Regions from separate parts of the Chryseobacterium culicis genome, predicted to be linked through region 2. Evidence: riboswitches for the same ligand, from Rfam matches in the RefSeq annotation. Region 2 holds a riboswitch; each other region holds the start of a gene.
What was found. A riboswitch is a leader RNA that binds a small molecule or an ion and turns the genes downstream of it on or off. The one in region 2 is predicted to bind cobalamin.

Region 1 (6,200 bases), 160 kb from region 2:
AAGTTCCATTAGCACCCAGACCTCCTGTTTTAAGAGATCCCAGTTTGCTACCCGTAGTTGCTGAATACACTACCATTTCACTGTCCTGAGTAAACTGTTTAACATCTGATGCAAAAATTCTTCCATCAATTACATTAAATCCATAAAGCGTAAAATAAGGACCTCCATCTGCAGCTGTTAACAATGGAGTTGTAGGAATTACAGGAGTCGCTAAACTTGTTGTATACACTTTATTCGAAGAGCTGAAGTATAATTTATCATTATCAATCTGAAGGTTGGTTGCACTAGGAATTCCTGTCAGTGTAATTACCGGTGTAAGAGTTCCTGTACTTGAAATCTTATAGATGTAAGAATCTGTAGCTGTTGAAGAAATTGTGTAAACATTAGATTTGTAAGACACCGTATTTCCAATCTGACCATTCGGAACAGTAATTTCAGTTTTATTGTCATTGGAAGTATTGATATAAGTAATCTTATTTCCAAATCCTGATGAAGCATTTTGTACAAAAACATTTCCTCCCGCTTCTACTGTTTTATCAGAAACTTCAGTCATACTGATTTTACTTACAAATGAATAATCAGAAGCTTTATATTTCGTTACACTTTTCGTATTGGCTGTGAAATTGGTATTGGAAACGTAGATAAAGTCATTCGCAAAAGTAATTCCTCTTGGATTATCAAGCTGATCAGTAATTACTGCTAACTTCTTGAACGTATAACGGTCTACAACAACAATTTTGTTTGAGTTATTGATCACAAGATAAGCCTTGTTTCCGCTAAGACCAATCGTCTGAAGAACATCACCAAGGATTTCTTTATTGTTATAACCGTACACATCATCCTGCTTCAGGCTTAAATCTCTTGTTAGGAATGTTACTTTAGCTCCCTGGCTGTTAAAGTTCCCTTCATTAGAGATAAAATATCCGTTCTGGTAAGTGATCGGAGAGATTTCAATTTCGTCAGAACTATTTGTACATGAAGAGATATTAAACAATAATACCACTGCAAAGAGTACAGTTAAAAGTTTAGTTATTTTCATAATTTATTCAATTTTATTTGTTAAAAATTTATTGCTGCATACACACTATAGTTTCTTTTCGGTAAAGGATAGAAAGCAACTGTTTTATAATATGTATTGGTTAGATTATTCACTTTAAACCCTAAAGTATATTTTTTGGCTAAGGTTGCAGAAACACCCATATTTAAAAGAAAATAAGGATCTATGGCATCTGATCTTTTTTCATCACTTGTCGTGTAGGTAATACCATTCAGCAGTCCCTGTGCGAAAAATTTAAAGAAACCATATTCATAATCTATATTCGCTGTCCCTCTGTGCATGGGAACATAAGGTCTCTGCATCTTCGTTTCTTTATCAATAGATTTTGCATAATAATATCCTGCATTCGCTCTGAATTTATGATTCCCAAACTGTTTACTGAAAGACAACTGGGATTCCAGTCCATAAGATTCAAATTTATTGATATTGGATGCCTGCCAGTAGCCCAGAGCAGTCGGAAGCCATACAATAAGATCCGTCACATTCATATAATAAGGAGACAAAGTAAGTTTGAAATCTCCCATTTTGAACTCATTTGTCATATCAAACTGAGTAGAAGTTTCGGGTCTCAAATCTTTATTTCCTCCCGGTTCATAATAAATATCATTAAATGACGGATATCTGAAATTCTTTGATACGTTAAGACTCACATCATACCATTGTAAGGCACTCCATTTTCCGGAGAATGAATACATAAATGGAGACTTCACATCTTCCACAAAATCTTTCTTAAATCCACCTTCAAAACGCAGGTCTTTCGTGGCAAAATACCTCAACAATCCTGAAATTGATCCGATATTTCTGCTTACATCAGATATTCCACTCGCGTACCCTTCTCCTTTATTGATCTGAAATTCTCCGATAAGATTAAAATTCCATTTTGAATTCAGGAAATAATTGAAATCATTTTTGAAGATATAGTTTTTCCCGGTTCCACCACTGGATTTAGGCTGATTTAGCGAACCGAAATACTGAAAGTTTTCTTCCGTATAGGCCGCTTTAAAGGAGTTGCTGAACTTTGTTTTGTTCCAGTCCCACGAAAGAAGACTTCTTACACTTTGAGTCTTATATTTTGTCTTTGTTCCTGTTTCTTCATACACAGGATAATGCTGTGAAGAATCAAAAAACTGGCTCTGCCATGAAATTTTATGATCGTTCGTTATCTTGTAGGAAGCACCTGCATTGAACGTAGTATTGTAATAATTTCCGTTTCGGTTAATATAGTTCAGATCGTTTACCTTATAATCATTTTCACTTACAGAATAATTTCCGGAAGCTTTAAAACTGAACCTATCATTACTGTAAGAACCTTTTACAAAATTGTTATAGGTATTAAAAGAAGCAACTTCTGAAAATAAAGAACCATGGAAACCTTTATTAAAATCAAGGGTATTATTCAGGTGAATACTTCCTCCGATAGCACCACTTCCATACACCACACTTCCACCACCTGCTTTTATACCGATCTGATCATAGCCGAACAAAGCAATATTATTGATATCTCCCTGTCCCAGAAAACTGGAGTTGATATTAATCCCATTCCAGACAAACGCTGTCTGCTGAGCGGTAGTTCCTCTGAATGAAGGCGAAGAAACAGCACCACGACCATTTTCTTTAATAAAAACCTGTGACTGAAATCTCAGAAGCTCCGAAAGATTACTCGAATTTTTCTCGGCATCTTCCTCCGAAATTATTTTTACAGGATGAAAAAGTTTAACCCTGTTCATCTGGTTGTCGAAAACATAAATAGTATCGATGGTTTTCTCTTGTCCAAAAAGAAAACAACCATACGATGAAAAAAGCAGTACTAAAGATCTTTTTATATCCATACTTTTTTACTTTTCCTCCGAAAGCAATATGTTTTTTTAATTATAATTCCGGCAGGTCTCCTGACTTTCGCATTCTGCTCCTTCCCGTTTTTATACAGTGGTTTTTTGCAGAAACTTGTGTTGCGATTTACAGTTGCGGGGACAGTCCGGGAGTTACACCCGATTCCCTTTTCATTCCAAAATACTGGAAACCAAAATTTTTGCAAAGATAGTTTTTTTATATGTATTCGCCTAAAACCATACGTATGCTTAAAAAGCCTGTCTTCCTATGAGCTGAAACAAAAAAAGAACAGCTGCTTTCAATATTGAAAACAGCCATTCATCCCACTACTTTACTATTTATATATGTTATTTTTTAATCAGTTTATAAGTCTCTTTTTTACCGCCTTTCACAGAGTATTGTAAAATATAATCTCCTTTTGACAAGGATGAAACATCAATCTGTCCTTCTACAGCATTGAATGATTTCACCCTTTGTCCAACCATATTATAAATTTCTGCGTTCTCTATTTTTCCTGTTCCTTTAAAATATAGAATATCAGCAACAGGATTAGGATAAATACCTATACTGTTTTTTTCTTTTACAGCATCATTGACGGATAAAAATTCAGAAGTATCCAGATAAAAAGCGATCATCTGACCTGAAGCGTTCGTTCCTGAACCTGCAATTTTCTTTCCATCCTGTGAAATAGCCAGAGGAAGTCCCATTGTTACTCCATTCGTTGCAATTCCTAAGGATGCTGCATAATCATTCAGATTAATCCTTCCGGTAGCAGAGGTCCAGATAAAGCCTTCTCCCGACATTGGAGGGGCACCAAATGCTCTGTAATATCCGATAACTTTCTTCCCATCAGCAGAAATTCCTGTTGCACCTCCTTTGAAACTGAAAGAAGCATTAGGATGGGTAATATACGTTAATCCGCTTACAACATTCCAGACATAGGGATTAGGATTTGCCGATCCTATGATGGTATTTCCGTCTGCAGAAATCCCTCCTGCTTCCCCTACATTATTCCCGTTATTATCAGTAATAAAACTTTCTACTCCATCCTGCCATTTTGCACCGCTTCTCGTACCGTTTGATTCGTCCTGCCATCCTACAATTACTGTTCCTGCTGCATTAACTGCATTTGCTCTTGAACTGCGTCCGGAAACAATACTTCCCAGATCTACCATTCCGTTCACTTCATCCCATTTCACAGCGTGGGCATTCGCGGCAGTAAGAAACCCCAGCCCTACGATTGTATTTCCGTTGGTAGTCATTCCCCAGGTAGAGCTTACACTTCCGTCCCATCCGGTAGGAACAAGTCCGCCCCGGTTTACCCATGTGGCGGCAGCAACATCATACGTTGATATTTCATTAAATCCTGTTGCGGTATTGGTAATGGAAGATGATATTTTAGTTCCGTCATTCGAAACAATAGTTCTTCCTGCAGCCGGATATCCGTTTGAAATAGAACCTATCTGTACAAGTCCTCCTGCTGCATTCCATTTATAAATTCCTCCTGCGCTGGTATGCATACTTACCATTCCATTATCAGAAACTGCACCTACATTATAATTTCCTAAACCTATTACAGTAAGCTGCGCCTCTGCAAAACCAAATTTCAGGAAAAGACAAGCCGTCAATATTTTCATTGACATTCTGTAAAAATTTTTCATATTTTATTATATTTAGCGTTTCGAATTGGTGGAAACAATATTAATATAATATTTAGCCTATCCCAAGAAATAGGCTTTCATAATTCGTGAATTTCAAAAGAATTTAATTTTTAAAACACTCATAAACAAACAGATACAAAACAACATTTTGAATATGGATTTTACCAGAATTATTCAAAAAAACACAAAAAACAAATTATCAGAACAAAAATTATTTCAAAACAGCAGAAAAATATTCCTGTTTATTTTTATTTACAGCTCTTATTGTATCAATGGACAGTCCGGACCGGACTTTACTATTTTAGCCGATAAGGCATTTCTCAAGCTCTATCAGAATTCTGACGAATGCATCAGTTATACCCAGGGAATTCCGGTCAGTGATCAGAATACGGAACACAAAATTGTGCTGCAAAATATTATTTCACAAGCTTTTGCTATGAAGGGCGATTATGTACAGTCTGTGAATATTTTTGCTCAAAAAGAGGATAATAATCAGGCAAATGATCTTTCTTATAATATGCAGATCTTCAGTGATTATAATCTTGCGGATCAATATCAGAATCTGGGGTTGTACAACCAGTCGAAAAGAATTATTTCTCATCTTTTATCTGATCAGAAGCTCCTTAAAAGTAATGATCCGACTTTAAAAATCACTACCGCAAAACTGTATCAGCTTCAGGCTTTGAACTCTGGAATCAACAGGGATTATCCAACAGCATTGAAAAACCTTGATAAAAGCAATCAATATCTCAGTGGTCATAATGAAGAGAAGAGAATTTTAAAAATCGAAAACAGGATTTTCCGGTCTTCATATCTACTGAAGCAAAATAAACTCTCTGAATATAAACCCCTTATAGAAAGTATCATTTCAGATCTTGAACATCAGAAAAACAAACCTTTTCTGCTAGGGCTGGCTTATGAGAACCTATCCCAGTATTATTTCCTGAAACAGGATTATACAACAGCTATTGAAAAGCTGGAAACCGGGCTTGCATTGATTGAAAACCTTCCTTTCAACAATTTAAAAATTAAAATTTACGAATCACTGTCCCGTAATTACTACGCCATTCATAATGATGCAAAATACCATCAATACAATAAACTTTATACTGACTTAAAAACAAAAACAGATGTAAGTTCGAAAGAAGGAATACGGTATCTTGTGAAACTCGTTGAGACCAACCAGAATAAAAACATTGAATTTCAAAAACAGATATCACTCAGATCTTCCCTGTTTTTGATTATTGTTTTATCTTTAATTGTTATAGCCCTGCTTACCTATTTTTTACTCATTACAAGCAAAAATAAAGATTTAAAAAAGCAATTTGATTTCTTTGAAAAACAGATCAGCCAGAAACCTCAACCTACTTTATTAAGCAAAGCTCCTGCAGCAGCAAAAGATTCCGGATCTACCAAAATCTCCAGGGAAAAAGAAGATGAAATCCTCCAAAAGCTTGAAGAATTTGAAAAATCTGACCGCTATCTGAATAAAAATATGTCACTGTCTATGCTTTCTTCACAAATGGAAATCAATACAAAGTACTTATCCGAAGTCATCAATAATAAAGAAAAAAACTTCAACGGATATATTAACAAACTAAGGATCAATCACATTGTACAGTTATTAAGAAGTGATACTGCTTTTCTTAATT
Region 2 (6,200 bases):
ATAATGTTTCCAACTTTGGGATTTTCTTTATTGATTTCTTTTTTATCATCATTCAGTATTAAAAATTTTGGACTGAATTTCCTTTTAATCCTTCCCGTTCTTCACTATTTCATTTATGAATTAAGGTTTAAAAACGAATATTACTTTTATGCCAATGTAGGGTTTTCAAGGATTTTTCTTTGGGCAGGAACGATATTATCAGGGATTATTGTAAAAATTATAACATTGTTTTTATGAGCAAGCTGCATGTTGATAGTGTAACAAAATCTTTTAATGAAAGGAAAATTTTGCAGGATGTTTATATAGAATGCGAAACCGGACAGATTACAGGGCTGCTGGGCAGAAATGGAAGTGGAAAATCAACTTTATTAAAAATTATTTTCGGGATTATCGGCGGTGATACCCAGTTTATAAAATGTGGCAACAAGGTTTTGAAAAGTATTTCAGACAGAAAAAACAGAATCTCATATTTACCCCAAGACCTTTTCTTACCTAAATATGAAACCGTAAAAAACCTGATTCCTTTCTTTTGTAATAAAGAAAACACCAATTTGCTGTCTGCCCTGGAATTCATACAGCCCTTTCTTCATGAAAAAATTAAAAATCTTTCTAAAGGCGAACAGAGAATTATTGAAACCCTGATGATCACTTACTCTGAAACAGATTTTGTTTTACTGGACGAACCATTCCATAACCTTTCTCCAAAAGTTTGTGAAGAATTAAAGAAAATTATTCGTCAGCAGTCACAGTACAAAGGTTTTATTATTTCTGATCACAATTACCAGGATATTCTGGATATTTCAGACTACCTATATCTGCTTTCTGACGGCCATCTGAAACAAATACAAGATTTTAAAGAACTGCAGCGGTATAATTATCTCCCGAAAAGTATTTAATTTATATATTTGGGGATCAAAAAAAATTTCATGATGACTTTTATAAATAAAGCATTCTATTTATCCGCATTCAGTATTTTATCTATAGCTTTTGTAAAAGGGCAGACAAAAGTTCCTTTTGGAGTTGTAAAAGCTGAAGAAGGATATGCCAACGTACGTGTACATAAAGACGACTACCGAAAAATTGTAGACAAGATCCGTATGCGTAAAGGAGATGTTTTTGTTTATGTAAAACCGGCTCCGGGAGAAACAGAGTGGATCTGGATCAAATATCCGGAGAAACAGGATGATGACAAGCCTTTTGTACGTTATGAAACTCTTGATAAAGAAGGAATGGTGAATAAAGGGCGTATTGCCTATGTAGATCAGCTTCCCGCTTATACTCCTTCTAAATCTAAAAACGGAAGATCAATTATTTTCACAGACAATTCCGATCCTAAAATCCCTACCGCCCAAAGAAGCAAAGTAGTGATTGATGTCTATCCTTCCAATGCAGGATACCGTAAAAAGGAAAAAGATGCTGAAGGAAAAATTCTTACCATTGATAAAGTAAAACCATGGGGAATAGGAAATGATCTTCCTGAAGGAATGACTGAAATCAAATCCATCAGAGTACAACAGCCCGGAAGAGGTTCTGTTTTTGTAAGAGAAGCCATCAAAAATATGTTCCAGCCTACCATGGATTTTGAGAATATTGGAGTAACTTCCCTTGACAACGATAATATTTTCCTTTATATGATCAATGGTTCAGGAGAAAACAGATACACAACTCTTTGGACAATCAAAAAGGGAAGAGTAATCAGCCAGATTATTTATCATAATCCGGAATAAATTCATTATTTTTGCACCCGAAAAAGTTTTACGCTTATTCATCATAGAAATTGGTTCTGCATCACTGCAGATTAAAAGGGAACCGTGTGAAAATCACGGACTGTCGCGCAACTGTAAGTAACTGAAATCTTTATCAAAGATCCACTGTGCGAGGCATGGGAAGGAGATAAAAGATGTTACAAGTCAGGAGACCTGCCTTTTTCTTAAACAAGTAACTTTCGCGATTTGAAGTTGTATTGATCTGATGAATTGTTTCAGGAATTTCCGAATTTCCTGTTATTATTCTGTTGTTTGATATTATTTCATTTCGCTTTAATTAATAATGAAATATGACTACAGAAGAAAGAATTGAAGCCTCCGAAACCAGAATCTTTAAAGCGGTTTTCCCAAACACAACCAATCATTATGATACCCTTTTTGGTGGTACGGCTATGCAGCTGATGGACGAAGTAGCTTTTATTACCGCTACCCGTTTTGCCAGAAAAAGAGTGGTAACGGTAAGCAGCGACAAAATAGATTTCAAAAAACCTATTCCTGCCGGAACTATTGTTGAACTGATCGGAAAAGTTTCATACGTGGGAAAAACCAGTATGAAAGTGAACGTTGAAATTTACACAGAGCAGATGTATTCGTATGAAAGAGAGAAAGCCATCGTAGGTGATTTTACTTTTGTAGCGATTGACGAATTCAAGAAACCAATCCAGATACTATAAATAAAAAATCGGGCGGCCTCTGGCCGCCCGAATTTTTATTTTCATTAAAGTTATTTCAGCACTTTTTCTGTTTCCAGACTTCTGTTCAGTAAAAGTTCAAAAGCCTCTCCCATTTCATCCGATGCTCTGCTGATGGCATTTTCAAGCATATTTCGGATTTGTTTTTCGGTAACTCCGGCTTCCGTCCAGCTTTTTCCTGTGGTATGGGAATTTAAAATAAACGGCATGATTCTGTCGATTCCACAGGCAAAAATAGCATCCGGTGTTTTCTCATCTTCAAATTCCAGCCATAGGTTAAAGAATTCTGAACGCAGAGGTTCATCCAGAATTCCAAAGATTTTCTGAGCAGAAGCTTTCTCTCTTTCAAATTTCCCAACCATTGCTTTTTCATCAAAAATAAAAGTATCTCCAGCTTCAATCTCCACAAGATCATGAATAGAAAGCATCCTTATCACTCTCAATAAATCAATATCTGTACGGTTTTTAGCATACGGATAAAGGATCTGAGCCAGAATAATAATCTGCCAGGAATGTTCTGCGGTATTCTCTCTTCGGGAATCATCAGCATTATAATTTCTTCGCTGTACATTTTTAAGTGCATCTACAGCCAGGATAAAATCTATCTCTTTCTGAATTTTCATCTTACTTTTTATTTCTGTTATATTGATCTGCCGGATATACTTTTGTTTTGGTAATCCATTTATTATTGATCTTTTCTTTGGTTATTACTTTCACCTGATCTTCATTGGTCATATCCTCTTCCTTTTCAAAGACTTTCTCCAGTCCCTTATTCGGAATAACAGCATATTCTATCGTAAAAATATCGCAGCAGCCAGACTTTCCATAGGAGATCAGACGTTTACGTTTGGCATCAACATCAAAAATATCAAGGCCGTTCGAGCCCAATTCCGTAAGCTCCTCACTTTTTACAAACCCCATTCTTGTTTTGTTGAATACATACACGTCATATGATGCTCCACTATAATTTCCCATATTTCCATTCCTTATCGCTATATCTTCCGTTCCGTCAAAATTAAAGTCATCGATAATCACAGCACGTTGATCACCAGAAAGCGGAATCAATTTTCCCTGAAGCAGTTTTTGGCCTTGCCCTGCATATAAAACCAGATCATCAGAAACAAAAGTCTGTACTTTGCTGTTTTTATGATCAAATAACTCTACCGTTCCCTTTCCTCCGCATCTGTCATCATAGCAATTTTCTATTTGGATGACGGCATCATAACTCTTCGATACATTTTTAACTTCAAACCGATATTGCCCGAAACATAAAGGTCCTAATAAAAGAAATACAGAGAAATCCTTATACTTATTCAAAATATTCATGGTAATAAGAAATGATTTAGGTGTTTTTTATTGCTAACAAAAATACGAATCCTAATACCCATCTCAAAATCTCATTCTCTTTATCTGTTTCTCTACTCAAAGAGTATTTATTCATAAGAAGCTGTTTCCCGCTATCCACTCATACTCCTCGCTTCTCTACGATGCCCTTGCTGCTGCGGGGTAACCGCTACTATCGGGGCTAGAGCATGGGTGATAAGTAATAAGCGATAAAAGATCATTTTTTCTCTCCAATTTTCAAAATTCTATTTAAAAATTTAAAAATTTTCAGACATTTTCTTCTAAAATCCGTTTTACTAAAAATTGACAATGAAAATTATTATATTGATTTACAGTATTTTAAATAATTTATTTTAAAAATTTCACTACTTTGTATTGCATAATACCATTTTATTTACATATCTTTGTAATGTAAAATCGAAATAGGTACAACTAGCTAGGTTCCGAACTTCGAAAATTATATAACTAATTAACAAAACTTATCAAAGATGAATACCGAAAATACCAAAGCGCAAATGCGAAAAGGAATTCTGGAATTCTGTATTCTAAGTCTCATCAATAACCGCGAAATGTATGTTTCCGATCTTATTGACGAACTGAAAAAAGGAAAACTGGATGTAGTAGAAGGAACCCTCTACCCTCTTCTTACAAGACTTAAAAACGGAGAGTTTCTCTCTTACAGATGGGAAGAATCTACAGGAGGACCACCCAGAAAATATTATCAGATCACAGAAAAAGGAAAACTTTTCCTGGATGAACTTCAAAATACATGGAATGAGCTGACAGCCTCAGTAAACCAAATCACCCAACAAAATTAAAAAACAAAGCTATGAACAAGACACTCTCAATAGGACTCGCAGGTTTTTCTTTTACCATAGAAGAACACGCATATATAAAGCTCAGCGATTACCTGAATGCACTGAGAAGCTCACTTGAAGCTTCAGAAGCAGATGAGGTAATGCATGACATAGAAATAAGAATGGTGGAGATCTTCAAAGATTCTTTAGGAAAACGTGAAGTGATCAACGATACCGATGTAGAAAAGGTAATCGCACAGATCGGAAGCCCTGAAAAAATCGAAGAACAGGAAGAGGCTTATTTTTCTGAAAAAACATCTACCAGAAAAAATAATTCAGGAACCGGTTATACCGATAAAAAACAACTGTTCCGTGATCCGGAAAAACAAAAAGTAGCAGGGGTTTGTGCAGGTTTAGCTCAATATGTAGGAATGGATATTACTACCATGAGAGCCATCTGGCTGGGAATCTTCGTATTAGGAATTTTCACCGCAGCAATTTCCTCTTCATTAATAGGTCTTTTATATGTAATCCTTTGGATCGTACTTCCAAAAGCTGAAACCGCAGCAGATTTCCTGAAAATGCAGGGAAAGCCTATGAACTTCGACAATCTTAAGAATGAGTCTAATAAATTGGTACAATTTGCCAATGAATCTACTCAGAGGGTCGGAGAAATCTATACAGAAAACAAACCTTATATCAACAATGCAAGCAGCGGAATCTGGAATGTATTCAAGTATATCGTAGGAGGATTCTTTGTATTAATGGCTGTAGGAAGCATTATTGGAGTATTTGTATTATTCGGTCTTTTCGGAATGGATACAGATTTCCCTGGAGCTAATGAAATCAGATTCTACATGGACGATCAGGGACTTGATAAAGTACTGGCTGCGATGATGGTGATCGGAAGCTTAATTCCGGCAATCCTTTTCAGCTTATTAAGCATCAAGATCTTCTCTCCGAAAACAAAACTGAGAAATATCGGATGGGTTGTAGGTGGTTTATTCCTTCTTTTGATCGGACTTGGAACTTACTTCGGAATCAGCATGGCTAAAAAAGACATGATTTACAGAGGAAGCAAGGAAGATGTAGAAAACGTAGCCATCAACACTACTTCAGATACAGTATATGTGGATATAAAACAAATCAACATTCCTCAGAATTTCAAAGGTTACAACAATGATATTTATTCTGATAAAAGAACAGTTTATGAAGAAGATTATATTTCTGTAGATGTAACCAGAAAACCAGATATCAAAACACCTTATCTGATCATCAAAAAAGAAGGAAAAGGATATAATTTCCCAATCCAGCTGACTGTTCCTGTAGAAGTGGTAAACAATAAAGTTCTTCTTCCAAACTATATAAAATATCCTTATGAGCACAGATTCAGAGATTACAGACTGGATTATGAACTTGTAGTTCCGCAAAAAGCAGTGGTTATCTCTATGAACAAAGACCGTATCCATATGGACGGAGATTTAGACGGAGACGGTATCAATGATGAAGATCAGGACCAAGATGAAGACAACAACAATGTAAGAATTGAAAAAAATAAAATCACGGTAAACGGTTCCAGTATTGAGTACAACTCTGATGAT
Region 3 (6,200 bases), on a different contig from region 2:
GAACATTATAATAATCTCCTCTTGAGCTTACATACAGATCACCATAATTGTCCTTTTTAATGTGGTGAAGATTGATGGCAACATTTAGTTTTTGGATTTCCGTAAAAGTATTCAGGTCAATTACAGAAACCGTATTGTCATAATCGGGAGCTTTGTATCCTCCGGAATTGGCAACAAATAACTTATTGCCTACAATTTCCATTTCTTCCGGCTGATATCCCACCACCACCTCACGTTGAATAGAAAGAGAAGTGGTATCAATTTCCACTACTTTTCCTTTTGGTGCTTTGGGGTTAATGGCTACAGGTCCTGCATAGCTGCTCGCATAAGCTTTCCCGTCTTTGAAGGCCAGATATCTGCAGTTTTGCAGGGGAATGGAAGTAATACGTTTAGCTGTTTTAGCATCCAGCACTTCAATTTTATTGGAAACATTCACAATGATATAGAGTTTGCTTCCATAGACTTTGATATCATTTCCTACATCTCCCAGCTCTTTTACCACATTCGGATTGATTTCAGCATAAATATTCCGGTAATAGGTTCCTTTGGTATAATCAAAAAAATCCAGCGTACATTTATTGCTTCCCATATTCCCTTCATTCAGCATGTAAAAACCTTTTATTGCTGTATTTTCTGAAGGAAGTCCTTCTACCACTTCCTGACGAACAATAATATCATCTGTACGGCATGAAGTAAGAAAAGCTAATACCAGAAATAAAAAATAAAAGTTTAGTTTTCTCATAAGGTGAAGTTTAGAATAAGTTTAAAATTTCTTCCAGGCATCGGATAATTGATGACAACATCATAATATTGATTGAAAATATTATTCATTTCAAAGCTCACTTTAAATTGGTGATTCGCCCAATTGAATTTTTTCTGAACAGACAGATCGTGAGTGTACCAGGGCTGTACATAATTGTATTGAATATTGTCCTGATTCACATCATATCTTTCTCCTACATACATCGCACTGTAATTGAAACTCCAGTCTTTATAATCTGCCATCAAACTGAATGATCCGCTATGCCATGGGGTATAAGGAATCTGATTACGATAAAAGGTATCTTCCGGATCACTTATATCTCTTGCACTTTGATATGTGTAAGAAAGCAATGGTCTTAACTTTACCTTTCCTAATTGCATTTCGGCCTGAATATTTACATCCGCTCCAATAATTTCAACCATTCCAAGATTCATCATCAGCCAGCGGAACATACTTCCGTTAGGGGCCGCTACAATTTTATCCTGTACTTTGTTGTAGTAACCATCTACTTTAGCATAAAAGGTTTTAAAGAAATGGTTGGTATAATTCTTCTGATAAGTAAATCCTACGTCATACTGATTGGTAAATTCCGGTTTCAGATAGGTATTTCCGATATTGGTATAATATAAATCATTGAAAGTCGGAAGTCTGAAAATTCGTTTATAGAAAGCTCTAAGCGTAAGCTCAGGAATGATCTCAGGCTGGTAACTCATAAATACAGCAGGTGTCCATTCTCTGCTGTCTCCTGGTCTTTTGTTTTTTCTTACTTCTTCAAACGTAAAAGTTCCTAAAAGGCTTCCCAGAATTTTGAACCTGTTCCACTGATAGGTTGTTGCCAATGCCACCAATGTTGTGTATCGCGTAGGATAAGAAAAGTTATCAAGATTAGCATCAAGATTATTGTATTGAAAATCTCCACTCAGACTCACATCCCAATTGGGGGTGATAGAATAGATATTGGATGAGGAAAGATAGAGTTCTCTTTGGATATAGGTATTATCGGTATGAATAATAGACTGTGAACGAACCGTATCCATGAAATGAGTATAATCGTAGGCGAATTTTGCTTTCAGCTGTGTTTCAAGTTTTGGGAACAGTTTCTTTCTCAGATTGGCCTGTACAAAATAATTTTCGTCAGAAAGTCTCGCTCCTCTTCCGCCAAAACGGCCGTTGACGATAGGTGCCGGCATCCCACGGTTTGAAATATAACCGTAGCCACGGATATTCCAGCTTCCGTTATTTAAAGTACCGTTGATAGACGTTTCAAAACGTTTTGCCCTGATATCTGAATCCTGTCTCTTTGCGATGGTATCATAAGCCTGCTGACCATCTGGATATTTTTTAGCATAACGAAATCTATAAATTCCGTCACTCTGCATAAATTCTCCACTGAAACTGGCAGAAACTCTGTCTGATATTTTTTGTTCCAAACGGAATGACGGATTGAAAAGATCAATGGACGCACTTTTTGCTCTTATAACGAGATTGGTTTTTCTTGTTCCTTTAAATACAGGTGTTTTGGGTTGCAGATAGATCGATCCCGAAGAGCCAAAATCTTTTGCAGGTTGGAAAATTTCACTTTTCTGTCCGTTATACAATGATATTTCTTCCAGATCGTCTAAAGAATATCTCCCCAGATCTACCAGTCCGTTTTGGGCATTTCCCAATTGAATTCCATCATAGAAAACACCAACATGCTGGCTTCCCATACTACGGATATTGATCGTTTTCAAACCCCCTAACCCTCCATAATCTTTGATCTGAACTCCGGAAAAATACCGCAACGCATCTGCAACAGAATGACTGTTCAGTCTTTCCAGCTGCTCACCTTGCAGGGTTTGCGCCGGAATAATTTCTTTAAAATTCTTTTTATAAAGACTAATCGCTTTGATGGATTCTTCCTTCAGAGTGTCATTTTTCTTTTTTTGAGAATATAAAAGTTGAGATGTGATCACCAGTATTGTGAAAACAGCTTTATGAATTGCAGAAGTAGTTTGTTTTGCCGCCATTAGCTCATTTAGGATAATGAAGACGCTAATGGATATAAGAATACAACGACAAAGCACAGCTGTTACTGCACAGAATCATTGATGTCCTAAGCTTTATTCCACGAAAGCGTCAAACGATTATTTTCTGGCAGGTCTTCTGACTTACTCCATTTTTGAAATCCTTCCCATTAAAAAACAGTGGATATATTCTTCAAAAACCTTGGTGCGGAGCTTACAGCAGCGGGTCTGTTCCGGATTTTCACCGGATTCCCTTTTAAGAGCTTTTTATGGCTCACCAAATTTCGGCAAAGATAAAAAATTATTCCTAACCCCCAATTAAAATAATGATTCATAAACAATTAAAGCTCCCGAAGGAGCTTTAATATGATTTTTAAAAGGGGTTTTATTTAAATCCCGATATTCAGGAAAATACTGAATCTTGATTTTGCTTCGATGTCACCTCCTGCCAGATGGGTATACATAGGAAGCATGAGCTCACTTCCCAAACTCAGCCTTTTATAGGAAGCTTCAAATCCTAACTTTCCATACAATGCGCTTCCTGCAGTATTGGGTAGCGCTTCGTCAAACTGTTTATTCTGGGCATACACTTCTCCCTGAACTCCGGTTTTTACTGAAAAAATGGATTTTTCATTTCCTGCAATCTGATAAAACCCCGTCGCGGCATAGTTCCATTGGTTTCCAAATCGGTAATTTTTCTTATTCTCCATTTTGATGGTATAATCTGTATTCACCAACACAGCTACTTTATTTTTCTGAAACTTATAATTCAAAGCGGCCTGATAATCCCAGCTGCCGGTTCCCAGCTGAAAACTCGGATTAACGCCGGAAGCTCCTTTTTCATCGAATTTCCCTAAAGGAATTTTCACACCCAACCCTCCGCTTAAGTGGTGAAAATTATCTTTAGAACTCATCAGCTGATAAATTCCCATCAGATTAAGATCCCCGATTCCATTGATTTTGATATCTCCCTGTTGGGTTTTTTTTTCATGGAAATGGAAGGGCAGACTTGCATATACACTCAGTTTTTTAGTTAAAGGAATCTTTCCCCAAAGCTGTAAGGTATTAAAATACTGATCTTGTGTAAGATCTTTCACAAATAGGTTTTCTTTTGCTTTGTAATGCTGGGCAAAATATTTGATTCCGATAAACTGTGGATTCAATAAAGACTCAAAGCCGGAAGAACCGTTTCCTGCAGCACAGCCACAGGCATCACAATCATCATCAAAATCAAATCTGCTAAAGCTGTCCGGAGCTATATATGCACTATCTCTGATAGTTTTTGCCTGATATTGCCCAAACAGGATTAAACTTATTATTACTATAATCTTCTTCATGTTTTCTATAAATTATTCTGCAAATTTTGGATTGGATATAAAACTTTTATCTGATAATGTTTTCAGGAATGCAATAATCGACTGTTTTTCCTGACTGTTCATAGCAATACCAATATGCCCATTCTGTTTCAGCTGCGAATCCAGATTGGGATTATCTTCTACCTGACCTGAATAGAAGTTAAGTACCGCCTCTAAGGTGTAAAATCTTCCGTCATGCATATAAGGTGCTGTATATTCTACATTTCTCAGACTCGGAACACGGAATTTCATCCAGTCTACCTGATTAAGAGTAACTCTGTAGCGTCCCGCATCTTTGAACTCGGTGTTATAATACATTCCTGTATTGCGGAAGCTTTCATCGGTAAATAATTCTCCACTATGACAAGAGGCACATTTCTGACCGAATAAAGCCATTCCCTGGGATTCTGCTGAAGTTAGCTGCTCTTTTCCCTGTCTGAATCTGTCATATTTTGAATCTGCAGAAATTAAAGAAGCCATAAACTGTGACAGCGCTTTTAGAATTCTTTCTCCGGTAATCGTTTCATCTCCATAAGCTTCCCTGAAAAGTTTTTTATACTTCTGGTCATCTTTTATTTTTGAAATAGCTTCCGGTATGGAGCTGTCCATTTCATTGATGTCTGTAATGGGGCTGATGGGTTGTTCATTAAGATTATGAATGACCCCGTCCCACATATATCTTTTCAAAAAAGCCATATTCTGAATGGGTGGAGCATTTCTGATTCCAATTCTGTCATCTACCCCATGGCTTACTGTATGCCCATGATGGGTAAAAGCGTTTTCCTGAATATGGCAGAAACCGCATGAAATGGTATTATTCCGGGAAAGTCTTCCTTCGTAGAATAATTTTCTTCCCAATTCTACTCCGTTTTTTGTCACCGGATTCGTTGATGTATCAAAAGTCATTTCAGGAAAATAAGAAGGAAACTGCAGATTATATGCTTCATCTTTTTCCAGCGGCTGTATCACCTCATCTGAACAGGAAATACAACTCAGCAGAAATACACACAGAACCAGTATTGTTTTTACAAAAAAATTAATCATTATGAACGTGATCTACTTTAAACATTTTTGTAAGGTTATTGGTAACGTCTACCAGATGTTGATTTGAACCCATCAGCATATCATTAGTTGTGGTAAGCGTAAGCGCTTTATCTCCACTCAAAAACTGATTAAGATCTGCCAGAATATGAACAGAAGGGCGGATTTGTCCTGTTACTCTGGCTGTTGTTGGAAGATTCAACGTAATTTCACGATAAAGATCAGGGGTATTATTTTCTGTAGTATTTCCCATATTTCCTGTATGATTCATAAATTCCTTTGATGGAGAATCTGCTCCATATTTTCCTTCCAGTTTTACAAAAACATATCCGGCTGCCCATGACCATGACATCCCTTTCTGCTTGGCTTTTGTCCAGAATTCAGCTTGACCGTCTTGTCCCAATAAGTAAGCTTTCTGGCTGATTCCTAATCCGAATTTTATTTTTTTATAATTATTTTTCGGAATACCTTCCAGGTTGAGGTATATAATTCCGGCTACCGCATCAGCCTGATCTACTATGAAAGCACCTTTATCAGGATTGTTTTCATTGTATTTAAACTCATTCCCGTTCTCGTCTATCAGGGAAATGTTACTGATTACATATTTTAAAGCAGAAAAATTATGTTTCTGTCCATTAGAAGAAGTCTGAACCGTTTGATTCAGGACAATATCTCCTACATTATTAAATCCGTTTTCAAATTTAATCTGAAGCTTTCCGGGCGTAGTATCCTGTGGATTTTCGTCATCTCTGCTGTTTTCGCAGGCTACGAAAGAGAATAAAGTAAAGGCAATAAAGAATAGTGATAAAAATTGAGAAATTTTCATTGTTGATTTTTTAAGTTGAAGGATAATTGTTGAATGTGAAAACATTCTTTTTTTTTACCACAAAAGACACCAAAGTTCTTACACTTAAGGTATATCAAGTGGTAAGTTTTATGCACAATAAGAACACGTAAGCTTTTTTATTTATCTATGCTTTTGTGACTTTTGTGGTTGAATAGTGATCGTTGAACTTAAAAAACCGGTGGTTTGAA
Region 4 (6,200 bases), 1.6 Mb from region 2:
CAGCGAACTGGAAAAACCCGTGGAAATTGTTTCGGAAATAAGTACTGTAGAAGAAGCTATTGCTTTTCTTAAAAACTCAGCGGTTGACCTGATTTTTTCTGATATTGAATTATTAGATGGAAACGCCTTTGAAATCTATGACCAGGTGAATATTTCATGTCCGGTTATCTTCACTACCGCGTATGACAGTTTCTGGATGAATGCCTTTGAAAGCAACGGGATTGAATATCTTTTAAAACCGTTTTCGCAGAGCCGTTTTCAAAAGGCTTGGGATAAATTTATTCTATTGGGAAATACAGCATCAGAACCGGAGGATGTTTTGGTAAAACTTCAGCAAATGCTGAATAACAGCCCTGTGGAGAAAAACTATAAGAAACGATTTTCGGTCAGCTCACATCAGGGAATCTATTTTATCAATACGGAAGACATTACGTTCTTTGAAGCGGAAGAAGGGATTGTCTTTGCTTTTGACACAGCAGGAAAAAAACACGTGTTGAATGAATCTACTTTGAAAGAAATTGAAACCCAGCTCAATGCTTCAGATTTTTTCAGGATCAACCGGAGTGCACTCGTTCAGAAAAAGTATATTGAAAGAATAGAACGTTACAATAAGAATACACTTTCCGCCCAGATAAAAGGTCAGAAAGATCATCTTATTACAAGCCAGAGCAATACATCTGCTTTCAGAAAATGGATTGAAGAATAAAACCGATTTCCTGTTCAATTAAATGGTGAGTCCGTGGTTGTTTTTCACTTCAGCCATGACAAATGTACTGTGGGTACTCCCGATGGAATCTACAGATCCCAGTTTATTAAATACGAAATCCTGGTAATGTTTCATATCTCTTACCTGAACTTTCAGAAGGAAATCAAAATCTCCGGAAATATTGTAGCATTCGGCAACTTCTTCAATCTCCAGAATTTCTTTTACAAAGTCATAGCCTACAGATCTGTCGTGAATTTTCAGCTTGATTTGGCAGAAAACGGTAAATCCACGGTTGAGTTTTTCAGCATCCAGAACGGCTGCATATCTTTTAACAAACCCTTCCTGTTCCAGCCTTTTTACTCTTTCAAAAACCGGTGAAGTAGAGAGGTTCACTTCTTTAGCAAGTTCTTTAACGGTTAGTTTGGCATTCTTCTGGAGCAGCCTGAGCAGCTGTACATCCTTATCATCGAGTTGTTCCACAGAATATTATTCTTTTAAATGATTAAAACAATCAAATATATAGAATTATATGCTTTTATTTTTATTTTTAAAAGTTTATTTTGCTTAATTTTTCCTTATTTATTGTGCTTTTATTCTGTATTGCTAATTTTACACAAAATTAAAAACTTTTACTGATGACAATTGTTAAAGGTAAAAGTACAGTTCTTTATAGATACTTCATCAAACAGGAAAGGTTTTACTTAAGGTAGATTAATAGGGAATCGTGTGCAAATCACGAGCTGTCGCGCAACTGTAAGTAACACACCAAAAGTTTTTGTCTTTGTATATCCACTGCCAAAAGCGGGAAGGATGACGGAAACTGTTACAAGTCAGGAGACCTGCCTTTACTGAATTGACAATGCTTTCGCGGGCTGAAGCTTTTGGGTCATACAGATGATAGATCAGATTCATGTATTTTTCTTTATGAAGGAAATGCACAGTCTGCTATGTCATTACTTTCCTGAAACTTCTTCCGCTAAAACATAACGAAGCATTTTAAAGCACTTTCCTATTAAGTTTAATTAAAAAGTTTAAAAAAATGCAAACTCACATTCTGGGCTATCCGCGTATTGGTAGCAAAAGAGAACTCAAAAAAGCCTGCGAACAATATTGGTCAGGTAAAATTCTTTTGGAAGAACTTCTGAATACAGGGAGAACTCTCTGTAATCAAAACTGGAATATTCAGAAAGAAGCCGGTATAGATCTTATCCCGTGCAACGATTTTTCCTATTATGATCAGGTATTGGATATGAGCCTTGTAGTAGGAGCAATTCCTTCGCGTTACCATGAGGTGGTGCTTAAAAAGAACAATTCTGAGCTGGATCTTTATTTCGCGATGGCAAGAGGATATCAGAAAGAAGGGCTGGATATTACAGCAATGGAAATGACCAAGTGGTTCGATACCAACTATCACTACATTGTCCCGGAATTTTATAAAAACCAGCAATTTAAATTAAGCTCAGATAAAATTTTCAATGAATTTGCCGGAGCAAAACAGGCGGGTATCAATGCAAAACCTGTAATTATCGGACTTGTTACTTATCTGTTATTAGGAAAAGAAAAAGAAGAAGGATTTGATAAACTGGATCTGGCTGGAAATCTTCTTTCTGTATATACGGAAATTTTAACCAAACTTCAGGAGCAGGGTGCTGAATGGATTCAGTTTGATGAACCTTTTCTGGCACTGGATTTAACTGAGAAAGCAAAAGAAACCTATCTTTCTGTGTATTCAGAAATAAGAAAACGTTTCCCGAAACTGAAATTCATTGTTGCCACTTATTTTGACGGATTAAAAGATAATGCATCGCTTGCTGTTTCACTTCCGGTGAACACTTTGCATATCGATTTGGTTAGAAATCCGGAACAGTTGGATGGTATTTTGAATAGTATTCCGGAAAACCTAAGCCTTTCGTTAGGAGTAATTGATGGCAGAAATATCTGGAAAAACGATTTTGAAAAGTCATTGTCTTTCATCAGAAAAGCTGTTGACAAATTAGGCTCTGAAAGGATTTTGATTGCACCGTCATGTTCATTGATTCATTCTCCTTGCGATCTTGATTTTGAAACGAACCTTAATCCTGAGATTAAAAACTGGCTTGCTTTTGCTAAACAGAAAGTAGAAGAAGTGGTAACGCTTAAAGAGCTGGTATCAGGAACAGAAAAAGAACATATTCTTGAAGTATTTGAAGAAAATAAAAAAGCCATTGAAAGCAGAAGAACCTCTTCCCTTATCCACAATGATCAGGTAAAACAAAGATCAAATGCGGTCACTGAAAAGGATGCACAAAGAATAAATACCTTCAAAACCCGTAAAGAAGAACAGCAGCAAGTCCTGCAGCTTCCTTTGTTTCCCACTACAACAATCGGGTCATTCCCGCAGACAACAGAGGTAAGAAGCTGGAGAGCTAAATTCAAAAAGGGAGAACTTACTGCGGAGCAATACGATATTTTATTAAAAGAAGAAACTCAGAGAACCATTCGCTGGCAGGAAGACATCGGAATTGATGTATTGGTGCACGGAGAATTTGAGCGTAATGATATGGTGGAATATTTTGGAGAACAGCTGGAAGGATTTGTGTTTACCAAAAACGGATGGGTACAGAGCTACGGAAGCCGTTGTGTAAAACCTCCTGTGATCTTTGGTGATGTTTCCCGCCCGACTCCTATGACGGTGTATTGGTCTCAGTATGCCCAATCTCAAACGGAAAAATGGGTAAAAGGAATGTTGACTGGTCCTGTGACGATTTTACAGTGGTCTTTTGTACGTGATGATCAGCCTCGTTCAGAAACATGTAAGCAGATTGCACTGGCAATCCGTGATGAAGTAGTGGATCTGGAAAAAGCAGGAATCAGAATTATTCAGATTGATGAACCTGCTATAAGAGAAGGGCTTCCTCTAAGAAAAGCAGACTGGCAAAACTACCTGAAATGGGCTGTGGAAGCTTTCAGAATTTCAGCAAGTGGAGTGGGAGATGCTACGCAAATTCATACCCATATGTGTTATTCAGAATTCAATGATATTATTGAAAATATTGCGGATATGGATGCAGACGTGATTACCATAGAATGCTCCCGTTCTCAGATGGAACTGCTGAATGCCTTTGCAGATTTTAAATATCCGAATGAAATTGGTCCCGGAGTATATGATATCCACTCACCAAGGGTTCCGTCAAAAGAAGAAATGATTGAACTGTTGAGAAAAGCACAGAACGTAATTCCTGCCAACCAGCTTTGGGTAAACCCGGACTGCGGACTGAAAACAAGACACTGGGAAGAAACAGAAAAAGCTTTAATAGCAATGGTAGCTGCTGCTAAAGAAGCCTCAGTAGAATACGCACTTTAAAAAACTTTAAAATAATTAGATTCAATAATTCAGATCGTGTCATGATTTTATGGCACGATCTGTTTCTTTTTAAAGAGTTAAAATAGAGGTGAGAGATACGAGTCCATTCATTTTTATATTCTATTTTTGCATCCGGTTATGTTTTAAAAGAGATCTAAGTTATTTGGCCTGTAATGCACTGGGTGGATAGCCAAACTGTTTTTTAAATGCAAAAGAGAAATGGGACAGATTTTCAAATCCCAGATCCAGATAAATATCAGAAACTGATCTGCCTTTTTGGGTAAGTAAAAAATGAGCTTCCTTCAGTCTTCGAAGCTGCAGCCATTGTCTTGGAGGAATTCCAAAAATCTTTTGAAAATCTCTTTTAAATGCAGACAGGCTTCTTCCCGTTAAATAAGCAAAACGCTCTACATTGACATTGAAATGGAAATTCTTATTCATAAAAGCTTCAATATCTATTTTATAAGGTTCAGAAAAATCGAATAAAATATTCTTAAGGCCGGGATTATGATTGAGCATGAGAAGTAAGGCTTCCTTTTGTTTGAGGCGCAGAAGCTCTGTGGAAGAAGGAAGATTCTCATAAGCGAGGAGTGAATACATAAAAGCTGTTAATGCCTTTTGATCCGGTTTTATAAAGGCCGGGATATTATCTTTTTTCTCTGCCTGATATCCGTATTCACGGCTGAAATCACGTAAGATGGCTTCGTCAAAATAAATGGTTACGGTTCTTATTTCACCGTCTTTAGGTGGATATTTTGCAAATTTTAATAAACGGTTTTTCCTTGCAGAGTAGAGTTCTCCTTCTTTAAATATCGTCTTTGTAATCCCGTCATTCAGTTCCATTTCCCCGGAAAGAACAAGCCCCAGACTGTGAATCCGTGCAAACTGTTCACCTTCCCTGAATTCTGAAAAATGACAGGAATAATTGATGGGTAAAGGAATATTATTTTCGCTCATAGTTCAGGCGGATATTTCTGGGTGGATTCTTCTTCAAACTTACAAAACTTTTTTAGGATCATAGAATCTTCACAGCAAAACGATCCTGAGAACATTCTGCTGTGAAGAAAATACTATTAGGAAAGGATTGCTTTAGGTTCTAAATAGGCTTCCAGCCCAAATACACCATACTCACGTCCGATACCGCTCTGTTTAAAGCCTCCGAAAGGGGCATAAGGATCATGGGCAAACCCGTTAATACAGATTCTTCCGGCATCAATCTGTGTTGCCACACGCTCTGCATGTTCTTTATCGGCAGAACTGATGTAAGCTGCCAGGCCATAAGTGGTATCATTGGCAATGGCAATGGCTTCTTCTTCATTAGTGTAAGGAATAATAGACAGGACAGGTCCGAAAATTTCCTCCTGTGCAATACGCATATCATTGCGAACATTGGTAAAGATGGTTGCCTTTACAAAATTACCTTTTTCAAGACCTTCCGGTTTCCCTTCACCACCAGCGAGAAGAGTAGCACCTTCTTCCTGTCCAAGGCGGATATAACTTTGTACTCTGTCAAATTGTTTAGCGCTTACCATTGGCCCTACAAGAGTATCTTCATCATTTGGGTTTCCTACTTTTACCTGTTTTACAGCTTTTTTAGCAAGTTCATTCACTTCATTCAGCTTATTTTTTGGAACAAGCAATCGGGTAGGAGCAATACATGCCTGCCCATTGTTCATATACGCCCCGAAAACTGCCATAGGAATTGCTTTATCAAGATCAGCATCTTCAAGGATAATATTAGGAGATTTTCCACCGAGTTCTAAGGTGACTCTTTTCATGGTATCAACCGCTCCTTTGGCAATTGCTTTTCCTGTAAGGGTGGATCCGGTGAAAGATATTTTAGCAATATCCGGATGTTGGGTGATTTCATTGCCCACTACATTTCCTAATCCGTTTACAATATTGAATACGCCCTCTGGTAGCCCTGCTTCATGAAAACATTCAGTAAGAATCTGGGTTTGCATAGCACTCATTTCACTAGGTTTGATAACGGCTGTACATCCTGCAGCAATGGCGGTAGCCAGTTTATTACAGATGAAACTGTTGCTGGCATTCCATGGAGTAATGATTCCTACAACGCCCAAAGATTCAAAACGTACTTTAGAATTTCCGACTGTTTTTTCAAAGTCATAAGATTCCAGAGTGGTAATC

Region 1: another riboswitch for cobalamin. It lies ahead of CQ022_RS09315 (TonB-dependent receptor plug domain-containing protein); the one in region 2 lies ahead of CQ022_RS08640 (acyl-CoA thioesterase).
Region 3: another riboswitch for cobalamin. It lies ahead of CQ022_RS15845 (TonB-dependent receptor plug domain-containing protein); the one in region 2 lies ahead of CQ022_RS08640 (acyl-CoA thioesterase).
Region 4: another riboswitch for cobalamin. It lies ahead of metE (5-methyltetrahydropteroyltriglutamate--homocysteine S-methyltransferase); the one in region 2 lies ahead of CQ022_RS08640 (acyl-CoA thioesterase).

The regions. Positions count from the first base shown of each region.
Region 1 is NZ_PCPP01000001.1:2,053,941-2,060,140, forward strand. Features, by position in the region: gene CQ022_RS09310 (DUF5074 domain-containing protein) at 1-1,039, opposite strand, end outside; gene CQ022_RS09315 (TonB-dependent receptor plug domain-containing protein) at 1,060-2,886, opposite strand; cobalamin riboswitch at 2,919-3,097, opposite strand; gene CQ022_RS09320 (T9SS type A sorting domain-containing protein) at 3,235-4,548, opposite strand; gene CQ022_RS09325 (helix-turn-helix domain-containing protein) at 4,703-6,200, shown strand, end outside.
Region 2 is NZ_PCPP01000001.1:1,896,411-1,902,610, forward strand. Features, by position in the region: gene CQ022_RS08630 (ATP-binding cassette domain-containing protein) at 234-896, shown strand; gene CQ022_RS08635 (hypothetical protein) at 927-1,727, shown strand; cobalamin riboswitch at 1,762-1,942, shown strand; gene CQ022_RS08640 (acyl-CoA thioesterase) at 2,057-2,440, shown strand; gene CQ022_RS08645 (HD domain-containing protein) at 2,491-3,081, opposite strand; gene CQ022_RS08650 (XAC2610-related protein) at 3,083-3,784, opposite strand; gene CQ022_RS08655 (PadR family transcriptional regulator) at 4,291-4,620, shown strand; gene CQ022_RS08660 (PspC domain-containing protein) at 4,632-6,200, shown strand, end outside.
Region 3 is NZ_PCPP01000002.1:616,753-622,952, reverse strand. Features, by position in the region: gene CQ022_RS15850 (YncE family protein) at 1-742, opposite strand, end outside; gene CQ022_RS15845 (TonB-dependent receptor plug domain-containing protein) at 739-2,772, opposite strand; cobalamin riboswitch at 2,881-3,066, opposite strand; gene CQ022_RS15840 (transporter) at 3,159-4,106, opposite strand; gene CQ022_RS15835 (cytochrome-c peroxidase) at 4,119-5,168, opposite strand; gene CQ022_RS15830 (MbnP family protein) at 5,161-5,991, opposite strand; gene CQ022_RS15825 (hypothetical protein) at 6,180-6,200, opposite strand, start outside.
Region 4 is NZ_PCPP01000001.1:291,536-297,735, forward strand. Features, by position in the region: gene CQ022_RS01425 (LytR/AlgR family response regulator transcription factor) at 1-706, shown strand, start outside; gene CQ022_RS01430 (Lrp/AsnC family transcriptional regulator) at 725-1,186, opposite strand; cobalamin riboswitch at 1,382-1,568, shown strand; gene metE (5-methyltetrahydropteroyltriglutamate--homocysteine S-methyltransferase) at 1,746-4,049, shown strand; gene CQ022_RS01440 (helix-turn-helix domain-containing protein) at 4,209-5,006, opposite strand; gene CQ022_RS01445 (aldehyde dehydrogenase family protein) at 5,123-6,200, opposite strand, start outside.